2 regions of the Halomonas zincidurans B6 genome follow, and region 2 is predicted to be linked to the other one. Evidence: predicted binding sites of a transcription regulator. Region 2 holds the regulator's gene; the other holds the start of a gene.
What was found. The regulator PhoB, encoded in region 2, activates phosphate uptake and scavenging genes when phosphate is short. The targets are predictions, from matches to a motif close to TGTCATANNNNTGTCANA.
Positions count from the first base shown of each region.

Region 1: phnC (phosphonate ABC transporter ATP-binding protein) is a predicted target of PhoB. The motif match lies at 2,103-2,120, and genes of this name have one in related genera.

Region 1 covers NZ_JNCK01000001.1:2,120,491-2,124,901, forward strand. Annotated here, with positions in the region: gene HALZIN_RS0109975 (IlvD/Edd family dehydratase) at 1-243, shown strand, start outside; gene HALZIN_RS0109980 (GntR family transcriptional regulator) at 312-1,013, shown strand; gene HALZIN_RS0109985 (putative RNA methyltransferase) at 1,021-1,869, opposite strand; gene phnC (phosphonate ABC transporter ATP-binding protein) at 2,276-3,106, shown strand; gene phnD (phosphonate ABC transporter substrate-binding protein) at 3,178-4,194, shown strand; gene phnE (phosphonate ABC transporter, permease protein PhnE) at 4,243-4,411, shown strand, end outside.
Region 2 covers NZ_JNCK01000001.1:3,195,372-3,199,782, reverse strand. Annotated here, with positions in the region: gene HALZIN_RS0115045 (FAD-dependent oxidoreductase) at 1-872, opposite strand, end outside; gene HALZIN_RS0115040 (chorismate--pyruvate lyase family protein) at 967-1,530, shown strand; gene ubiA (4-hydroxybenzoate octaprenyltransferase) at 1,560-2,465, shown strand; gene phoB (phosphate regulon transcriptional regulator PhoB) at 2,570-3,259, shown strand; gene phoR (phosphate regulon sensor histidine kinase PhoR) at 3,269-4,411, shown strand, end outside.

The DNA.
Region 1 (4,411 bases), 1.1 Mb from region 2:
GGCGGCCCGCTGGGATTGGTGCGCAACGGAGATTTCATTTCGCTGGACGTCGCCAACAACCGTTTGAACCTAGAGGTGGACGAGGCGGAACTTGAAGCTCGACGCCAGATTTTTCAGGCCGAGGAGAATGGCGCTCCACTGCTGGGCTATCGACGCCTGTTCATGGAGCAGATCCTCCAAGCCGAGCAAGGTTGCGACTTCCGAGCCTGCCGCCCGGACCCCACCTGCCGGATACCGAGGTAGCATGAAGCCTGCAGGCGAGCTTGATACACTTTCATTCTCTGCCTGCAATGGATGCTGAGAAAGCGATCATGAGCCGTACCGTCCAGCCGTTCATCTCACGCGGCGCCGAGCCCCGAACCTCCACACCCGCAAACGCTGTCGATGACATTGTGGCGGCCGTGGAAGAGGACATCGTGCTCGGCCGCTTGCACCCTCGTGAGCGTCTGGTCGAGGAGGCCATGATGGAGCGCTTCGACTGCAAACGGCATGTCGTCCGCCAAGCTCTCTTCCAACTCGACAGCATCGGCCTGACTGAGCGCATCAAAAACCGGGGTGCATTCGTCAGGAGCTTTCCACCGGAAGAAGTCGAGGATATCTACGCCATGCGCGAGATCCTCGAGTTGGCCGCGGTGAACGCGCTCCCCCTACCGGCGCCCTCTGAATGGCTTGTAGAACTGGAAGCGGTCCATCGACGCCACAGCGAGGCCGTGGATGCCCACGACCTACGACAGGTATTTCATATGAACATCGCCTTTCACCGCACCCTGTTCCGGGTCTGTGGGAACGCTTACCTCTATGCCACCATCAACGAATTCGCCCAGAAGGCTCATGGCATCCGCTTTATCGCCATCACCGACCGCGACTCCCTGGTCCAGGCCCGCGACGAGCATCAAGCCATGATCGACGCCATTCGTGACGAAGACCGCCAACGCCTGGCCGAGCTGTGTCGCCGACACCTACTACCCTCCAAAAATCGCTACTTGGAACTTTATCGACATACCTATTCATGACGACCAGTCAGTCCGTCGCATCACGCACGAAACGCTTCAGCCGCACGTCCACGCTGACCGTCAGCGAGTCGAGCGCCGCCGCCCTCGCCCGGCCCTCGGCGCTGGCGCGGTACAGGTGCGGGGTCATCGCCAGCAGATCGGCGATTCGTTCAGCGCCGGTGAGCGCCAATGGGTAACGAATCGTCTCGGCGGCAAGCGGCATGAAGCCTTCCGGCGCTGGCGGTTCGGCCGTGCGCTCCGGCTTCAGCGCCGGGTAGATGATCTCGCGCAGTTCTCGCAAATGATCCGGCCCGGCATCGACCTGCAATAGCTCGCCGCCCGGCTTCAACGCACGGGCGAATTCACCGTAAACCGGGAAGCCGAACAGGCACAGCAGCCGGTCCAGCGTGCCCGGCTGCACGGGCAGCCTGGCGTTGCTGCCCACCACCCAGCTGGCGCGCTTGTCCTGCTTGGCGGCGGCGAGCACTGCCCACTTGGAGATGTCCAGCCCCAGCAGCGCCAGCGGTTGCTCGCCGGCGGCATCGGCCAGTTCGCGCAGGTAATAGCCCTCCCCGCAACCGGCATCGAGGCAGTTGGCCGTGGCATCGGTCGGCAGCCCCGCCAGCGCGGCCCGGCTGACCGCCTCGGCGATCGGCCGGTAATGGCCGGCATTCAGAAAGCGTCGGCGCGCCGCCACCATCTGCTTGCTGTCGCCCGGATCCCGCGAGCGCTTGTTCTGCACCGGCAGCAGGTGCACGTAGCCCTGGCGGGCGACGTCGAAACTGTGGCCATGGGCGCAGCGCCACACCTTGCCATCTCGCTGCAGCGGCTCATCGTCCAGCGGGCAGGCCAACGCCTGAAAAGGAGTGATGCTCATGGTCGCTCAAGCGCACTTGTCTGGAGGGTCGGTGGATACGGCGTGGCTGACATGAGACCAGCCTACCACAGCAGCAGGGGCCCTCATCTTCGCGCTCCACTCGCGATTGAACTCAACGTGGCAAGCTGCTTGCACGGGGCCATCACCGCGGTGATGCGTGACGGTCCGGGGATGGAGGCAATGTCACGGCACCGCTTTGGAGCGGTCCGGTTATGACGCGACGCTTTCAATTGGATGACAGATTTATAGCATTTGCCGTAACCCGTTATTTTCATTACCCATGAAATCGGGGCCGCCACTGGCTCGACGTAATCGCCCGCGATCTTTTCATCGAATCGAAATTGTCTAGACAACCTACCTTCATATAGCGACGTCAGACTAGCGCCTGACAGATCAAGGAGGCGTTATGTCGCTGACCACCATCGCGGTAAATCAGCTCAGCAAGACGTTCGGCCATCACCCCGTCCTGCAGGAGATCGGCTTCGAGATTCGCCAGGGCGAGCGGGTCGCACTCATCGGACCGTCGGGATCGGGCAAGTCCACCCTGATGCGCCACCTGGTCGGGCTCACCCGCGCCAACCGTCACCGCAGCTGCTGCGTTCATGTCCTGGGGCGCGACATCCAGCGCGCTGGAAAGCTCGTTAGCGCCAGCCGCGTCGAACGCTGCCGCACCGGTTATATCTTTCAGCAGTTCAACCTGGCCGGACGTCTCAGTGTCCTCACCAACGTGCTGGTGGGGCGGCTCGGCCGCATGCCGCGCTGGCGGGCCCTGCTAGGGCGTTTCTCCGCCGAGGAGCGAGCCATGGCCCTGCGCGCCCTGCAGCGTGTCGGCCTCGCGGAACTCGCCGATCAGCGCGCCAACACCCTCTCGGGCGGCCAGATGCAGCGCGTCGCCATCGCCCGCGCCTTGATGCAGGAAGCCGAGCTGATTCTCGCCGACGAGCCGATCGCCTCGCTCGATCCACGCAGCGCTCGCGAAGTCATGGACATACTCAAGCGCATCAACGAAGAAGATGGCCGCACCGTCGTGATCACCCTGCATCAGGTCGAGTACGCCCGCGAGTACTGCCAGCGAGCGATCGCGCTGAAGCAAGGGCGTCTCTACTACGACGGCCCGATTGCCCAACTCACCGATGTCCGCCTACGGGCGCTCTACGACAACGCCGGGCTCGACGAGCTCCACCGGCCATCAGCCACGCCCATACCGCCAGCAACGCTGCGCGCGGCTGCGGGTTAGGCCATGCCACGGCCTGCCCGGCCATCCACACTGAACCCACGCTTCACCACCCATGATTCAGGAGTTCGAACATGAAAATGCGTTCCCTTAGCCGTCTGGTCCTGCCCCTGGTTGTCGGCCTTGGTCTGATCGGCCAGCAGGCCCTGGCTGCCGACGACACGCTCAATTTCGGCATCATCTCCACCGAGTCGAGCCAGAACCAGGCGCCGCTGTGGAAACCGTTTTTGGCCGACATGTCCGAGTCACTGGGTGTCGAGGTCAAGCCGTTCTTCGCCACCGACTATGCCGCGGTGATCCAGGCCATGCGCTTCGACAAGATCGACCTGGCCTGGTACGGCAACAAGTCCGCGATGGAGGCGGTCGATCGCGCAAACGGCGAGATCTTCGCCCAGACCGTGCCCGATAACGGCCAGCCGGGCTACTGGAGCCTGATGATCGTGAACAAGGACAGTCCCTATGACAGCGTCGACGAGATTCTCGCCAACGCGTCCGAGCTGACCTTCGGCAACGGCGATCCCAACTCGACCTCGGGCTATCTGGTACCGGGCTACTACATCTTCGCCAAGAACGGCATCGACCCAGCCCAGGCCTTCAAGCGCACCATGAACTCAAGCCATGAGACAAACGCTCTGTCGGTGGCCAACAAGCAGGTCGACGTGGCCACCTTCAACACCGAAAGCATGGCGCGCCTCAAGATTACTAACCCGGAAAAAGCCGAGCAGCTCAAGGTGATCTGGAAATCGCCGCTGATTCCCTCCGACCCGCTGGTCTGGCGCAAGGACCTGCCCGCGGACCTCAAGGCACGCATGCGCGAGTTCTTCATGGGCTATGGCGAAACCCCGGCACAGAAGGAGAAGCTCGCCTCGCTGCAGTGGTCACGCTTCGAGCCGTCCGATAACGGCCAGTTGCTGCCGATCCGCCAGTTGGAACTGTTCAAGCAGCGTGCACAGGTCGCCGCGAATGATTCGCTGGACGCCGATGACAGGCAGGCCCGCCTCGCCGAGCTGGATGCCCAGCTGGCGTCACTCGACGAACGCTTACAGGCCCGCGAAGCCGCCCAGAACACCACGGCCATGGCGACCCAGTAACCCCAGCGAGCGAAGCGAAGGGCCACGCGCCCTTCGCCCGGAGCCCCCATGACTACTCAGACACCTTCGATGACCGCCGGCCCCCAGCGCAAGCGCAGCTGGCTCAATCTGGCCGGCTGGGGCGCTGCCCTGGCCGTGTTCGGCTGGGCCTGGCAGGGCACCGAGATGCAACCCGGGCTGCTGATTGAGAACGCCGGCAACATGGCCACGCTGGCCA
Region 2 (4,411 bases):
ATCGCATTGATCCCGTCGACGCAGGCCACGTCGCCCAGCGCGTAGATCCCCGGCGCCGAGGTGCGCAGCTGACGGTCGGTATGGATGCCCGCCGCGCTGGTCTCGAGTCCGGCCGCGTGCGCCAGCTCGCGGCGCGGCGCCAGGCCGGTGGCGACCAGCACCAGATCGGCGTCCAGACCGTGGCCGTCGTCCAGCGCCAGGCGCAGGTCGCTGCCGTCGTGGGCGAGCGCGGTCACGCTGCGCCCCAGGTGCAGATCGATGCCGGCAGCGGCCAGCTCCCCGGCCAGCGCCCGGCCCAGCGGCTCGGGCAGCAGGCGCGCCAGCGGTGCGCTTTCCGGGGCCACCAGCGCCACGCCGTGTCCGCCGGCGGCCAGATCGTTGGCGTACTCGCAACCCACCAGGCCCGCGCCGACGATGGCGACCCGTGCCGGCCGCTCGAGTGCGGTGAGCGCGGCATGAAAGGCGCGATAGTCGTCGAGGTCGTTGATCGTGAACACCCGCCGGTGCCTGAGCGCCGCATCGATCGCGAAGGGTGGCTGCGGCGCGGCGCCGGTGGCGATCACCAGCTCACTGTAGGCCAGCCGTTCGGCCCCGATGTGCAGCTCGCGCGCGGCCGGATCGAGCGCCTCGACCCGGGTATAGGTGCGTACCACCAGCTGCAGTTCGTCGGCCACGGCCAGCGCCGAGCGCGTGGCCAGCGCACCCGGTGCCAGGCGCTTGGCGAAGCCGGTGGAGAGCAGCGGCTTGGCATACTCGTCGCCGCCGTCGGCGGTGATCAGGGTGATCGGCCGGCCGGGCTGGCGGGCACGTAGCTGGCGAGCCAGGCCCAGTCCGGCCATGCCGCTGCCGAGGATGGTCAGGGGTGCATTCATGCGCAGTCCGACAGGCTCCTAGGCCGTGGAGTGGGCCGCCCATGGTACACTAGCGCGCCCAATCTGACCCGGCCCGAGACCACAGGAGAGCACCGTGCACGAGGCCCAGCCCCGCCATGCCGCACCGCCACGCTGGCCCCGTTGGCGCCCCGCGGCGGCCTGGCGCATGGCGATGAGCCCGGCCTGGTGGCAGTGGCTGGCGAGCCGCGACTCGCTGACGAGGCGGCTGGTCGCGGCCGGCGGCGGCGACTTCCGGGTACGTCTGTTGACGCAGCGCATCGCGCGCGCCCGCGCCGACGAAGCGCGGGCGCTGGGCATCGCGCCCGGCCAGCGGGTCTGGTGTCGCGAGGTGGCGCTGTGTGTCGGCGGCCGGCCCTGGGTCGTCGCCCGCTCGGTGGCGCGACTCGCCAGCCTGCGCGGCCAACGCCTCAATCAGCTCGGCGAGCGCTCGCTGGGCAGTTGGCTGTTTCGCCAGCCGGGGCTGGTCCGCGGTCCGATCGAGATCATCCGCCAGCCGCCCGCCCTGCACGGCGAAGCGGGACTCTGCGAGACGTGCTGGTCGCGCCGCTCGTTGCTGCGTCACGGGCGTTTCGCGGTGCTGGTGCAGGAATTCTTCCTGGTACGCATGGCGGATGAACTGGGGCTGGCCAAACGCTAGACTAGCGGGGATCGTCTCCGGAGGCACTCATGCAGCAACCCAGCTCGCCCCCCACCGGCCTTGCGCGCTTCAGCCCGGCGCGCCTGCCCGCTTTCCTGCAGCTGACCCGCCTCGACCGGCCGATCGGCACCTGGCTGTTGATGTGGCCGACGCTGTGGGCGCTGTGGATCGCCGCCGAGGGCCTGCCCGAGCGCGCCACGCTGCTGATCTTCATCGCCGGGGTGTACGTGATGCGCGCCGCGGGCTGCGTGATCAACGACTACGCCGATCGCCATTTCGACGGCCACGTCAAGCGCACCCGGGACCGGCCGCTGGCCACCGGGCGAATCGGCGAGGGCGAGGCCAAGGTGCTGTTCGGCGTGCTGGTGGCGCTTGCCTTCGTGCTGGTCTACCTGACCAATCCGTTCACCATCATGCTGTCGCTGGGCGGCGTGGCGCTGGCGTTCATCTACCCGTTCATGAAGCGCTACACCCACTGGCCGCAGCTATTCCTCGGCGCGGCCTTCTCGTGGGCGATCCCCATGGCCTTCGGCGCGGTACTCGGCGAGTTGCCGGCCGACGCCTGGCTGCTGTTCTTCGCCAACGTGGCGTGGACGGTGGCCTACGACACCCAGTACGCGATGGTCGACCGCGACGACGATCTCAGGATCGGCATCAAGTCCACCGCGGTGCTGTTCGGCCACTACGACCGGCTGATGATCGGCCTGTTGCAACTCGCCACGCTGACGCTGCTGGCGGTGGTCGGCACCCGCCAGGCGCTGGGCGGGTTCTTCTGGGCCGGCCTCGCGGCCATGGCGCTGATCTTCGTCTACCAGCACTGGCTGATTCGCGAGCGCTCGCGGGAGCGCTGCTTCCGGGCGTTTCTCAACAACCACTGGGCGGGACTGGTGCTGTGGGCCGGCCTGGCGTTGACGCTGTGGCCGAGCGCCGGGTGACTTCCCGCCACGCCAGGATTGCAGCGGCGCGGCGCTTGTCACAAGCTTGTCATGTCGAGACGGTGTAATCGTCATCGACCTGTCATTGGTGGAGGCCCGGCAACATGACATCCAAGACCGTACTGATCGTCGATGACGAGTCCGCGATCCGCGAGATGATTGCCGTGGCGCTGGAGATGGCCGATTATCGCGTGCTCGAGGCCGACAACGCGCAGAGCGCCCACGCCCTGATCGTCGACGATCAGCCCGATCTGCTGCTGCTCGACTGGATGATGCCCGGCACCAGCGGCATCGAGCTGGCGCGGCGGCTCAAGCGCGAGGAAACCACCGCCGAGCTGCCGATCATCCTGCTCACCGCCAAGAGCGAGGAGGACAACAAGATCCTCGGCCTCGAGGCCGGCGCCGACGACTACATCACCAAGCCGTTCTCGCCGCGCGAGCTGGTCGCCCGGCTCAAGGCGGTGCTGCGCCGGACCACGCCGCGCGGTATCGAGGACGCGGTCGAGGTCGAGGGACTCACGCTCGACCCGGCCAGCCATCGGGTCTCCGCGCATGGCCAGTCGCTGGAGATCGGCCCCACCGAGTACCGCCTGCTGCAGTTCTTCATGACCCACCAGGAGCGCGCCTATACCCGCGGCCAACTGCTCGACCAGGTGTGGGGCGGCAACGTCTACGTCGAGGAGCGCACCGTCGACGTGCATATCCGCCGCCTGCGCAAGGCGCTCGGCGAGCCCCATCAGCACCTGATCCAGACCGTGCGCGGGACCGGCTATCGCTTCTCGGCCAGACTCTGAGGGACCGCGATGTACTACTGGACCAACGAACTCTGGCGGCTGGGCTATCTGGTCGGCGGGCTGGGGCTGTTGGGCTGGGTGCTCGGCGAGCCGGGCTGGGGGCTGGCGGTCGGGCTGGGGCTGTTCTTGTTCATTCACCTGCGCCATCTGCGCGAGCTGTACGTCTGGTTGACCTATCATCCCGGGCGCGAGCCGCCGGTGGGCAGCGGCGTGTGGGGCGATCTGTTCGATCGGCTGTACAAGTACCAGAAGAGCCAGCGGCTGACCCAGCAGCGCCTGCGCGACGTGATCCGCCGCGTCCAGGAATCCTCCGAGGCGATGCGCGACAGCGTGGTGATGCTCGACAGCCGTGGCGACCTGGAGTGGTGGAACAGCGCCGCCGAGCGCATGCTCGGCCTGCAGACCCGCCACGATCGCGGCCAGCACATCACCAACCTGCTGCGTTCGCCGCGTTTCGTCGACTATTTCAATGCTCGCGACTACCGCGAGCCGCTGACACTGCCCTCGCCGCTGCGCGACGACCTGATCCTGCAGTTTCAGATCACTCTCTACGGCGACGACGAACGGCTGGTGATGGCTCGCGACATCACCCGCCTGCACCGCCTCGAGCAGATGCGCCGCGACTTCGTCGCCAACGTTTCCCACGAGCTGCGCACGCCGCTGACCGTGCTTTCCGGCTACCTGGAAACCTACGCCGCCCTGACCGAGGACATGCCGGAGGAGCAGTTGCCGCCGCGCTGGCAACGCGGCCTGACCCAGATGCAGGAGCAGACCACGCGCATGCAGAATCTGGTCAACGACCTGCTGCTATTGTCGCGGCTGGAAACCGATCATCGCCTGGAACAGGAAAGCCGCGTCGACGTCGCCGCGCTGCTCGAGCAGGTCGCCGCCGATACCCGCGCGCTGAGCGAAGCAGGGCATGTCGTGCGCATCGAGACCGACACGCACCGGGGACTCGCCGGCATCGAGCAGGAACTGCACAGCGCGCTGTCCAACCTGGCCTTCAACGCGGTGCGCTACACGCCGCCGGAATCGACCATCACGCTGCGCTGGCGGCCCTGGCGGGACGGCGCCGCCCTGGAGGTCGAGGACAACGGCGAAGGCATCGACCCGGTGCATATCCCGCGACTGACCGAGCGCTTCTACCGCGTC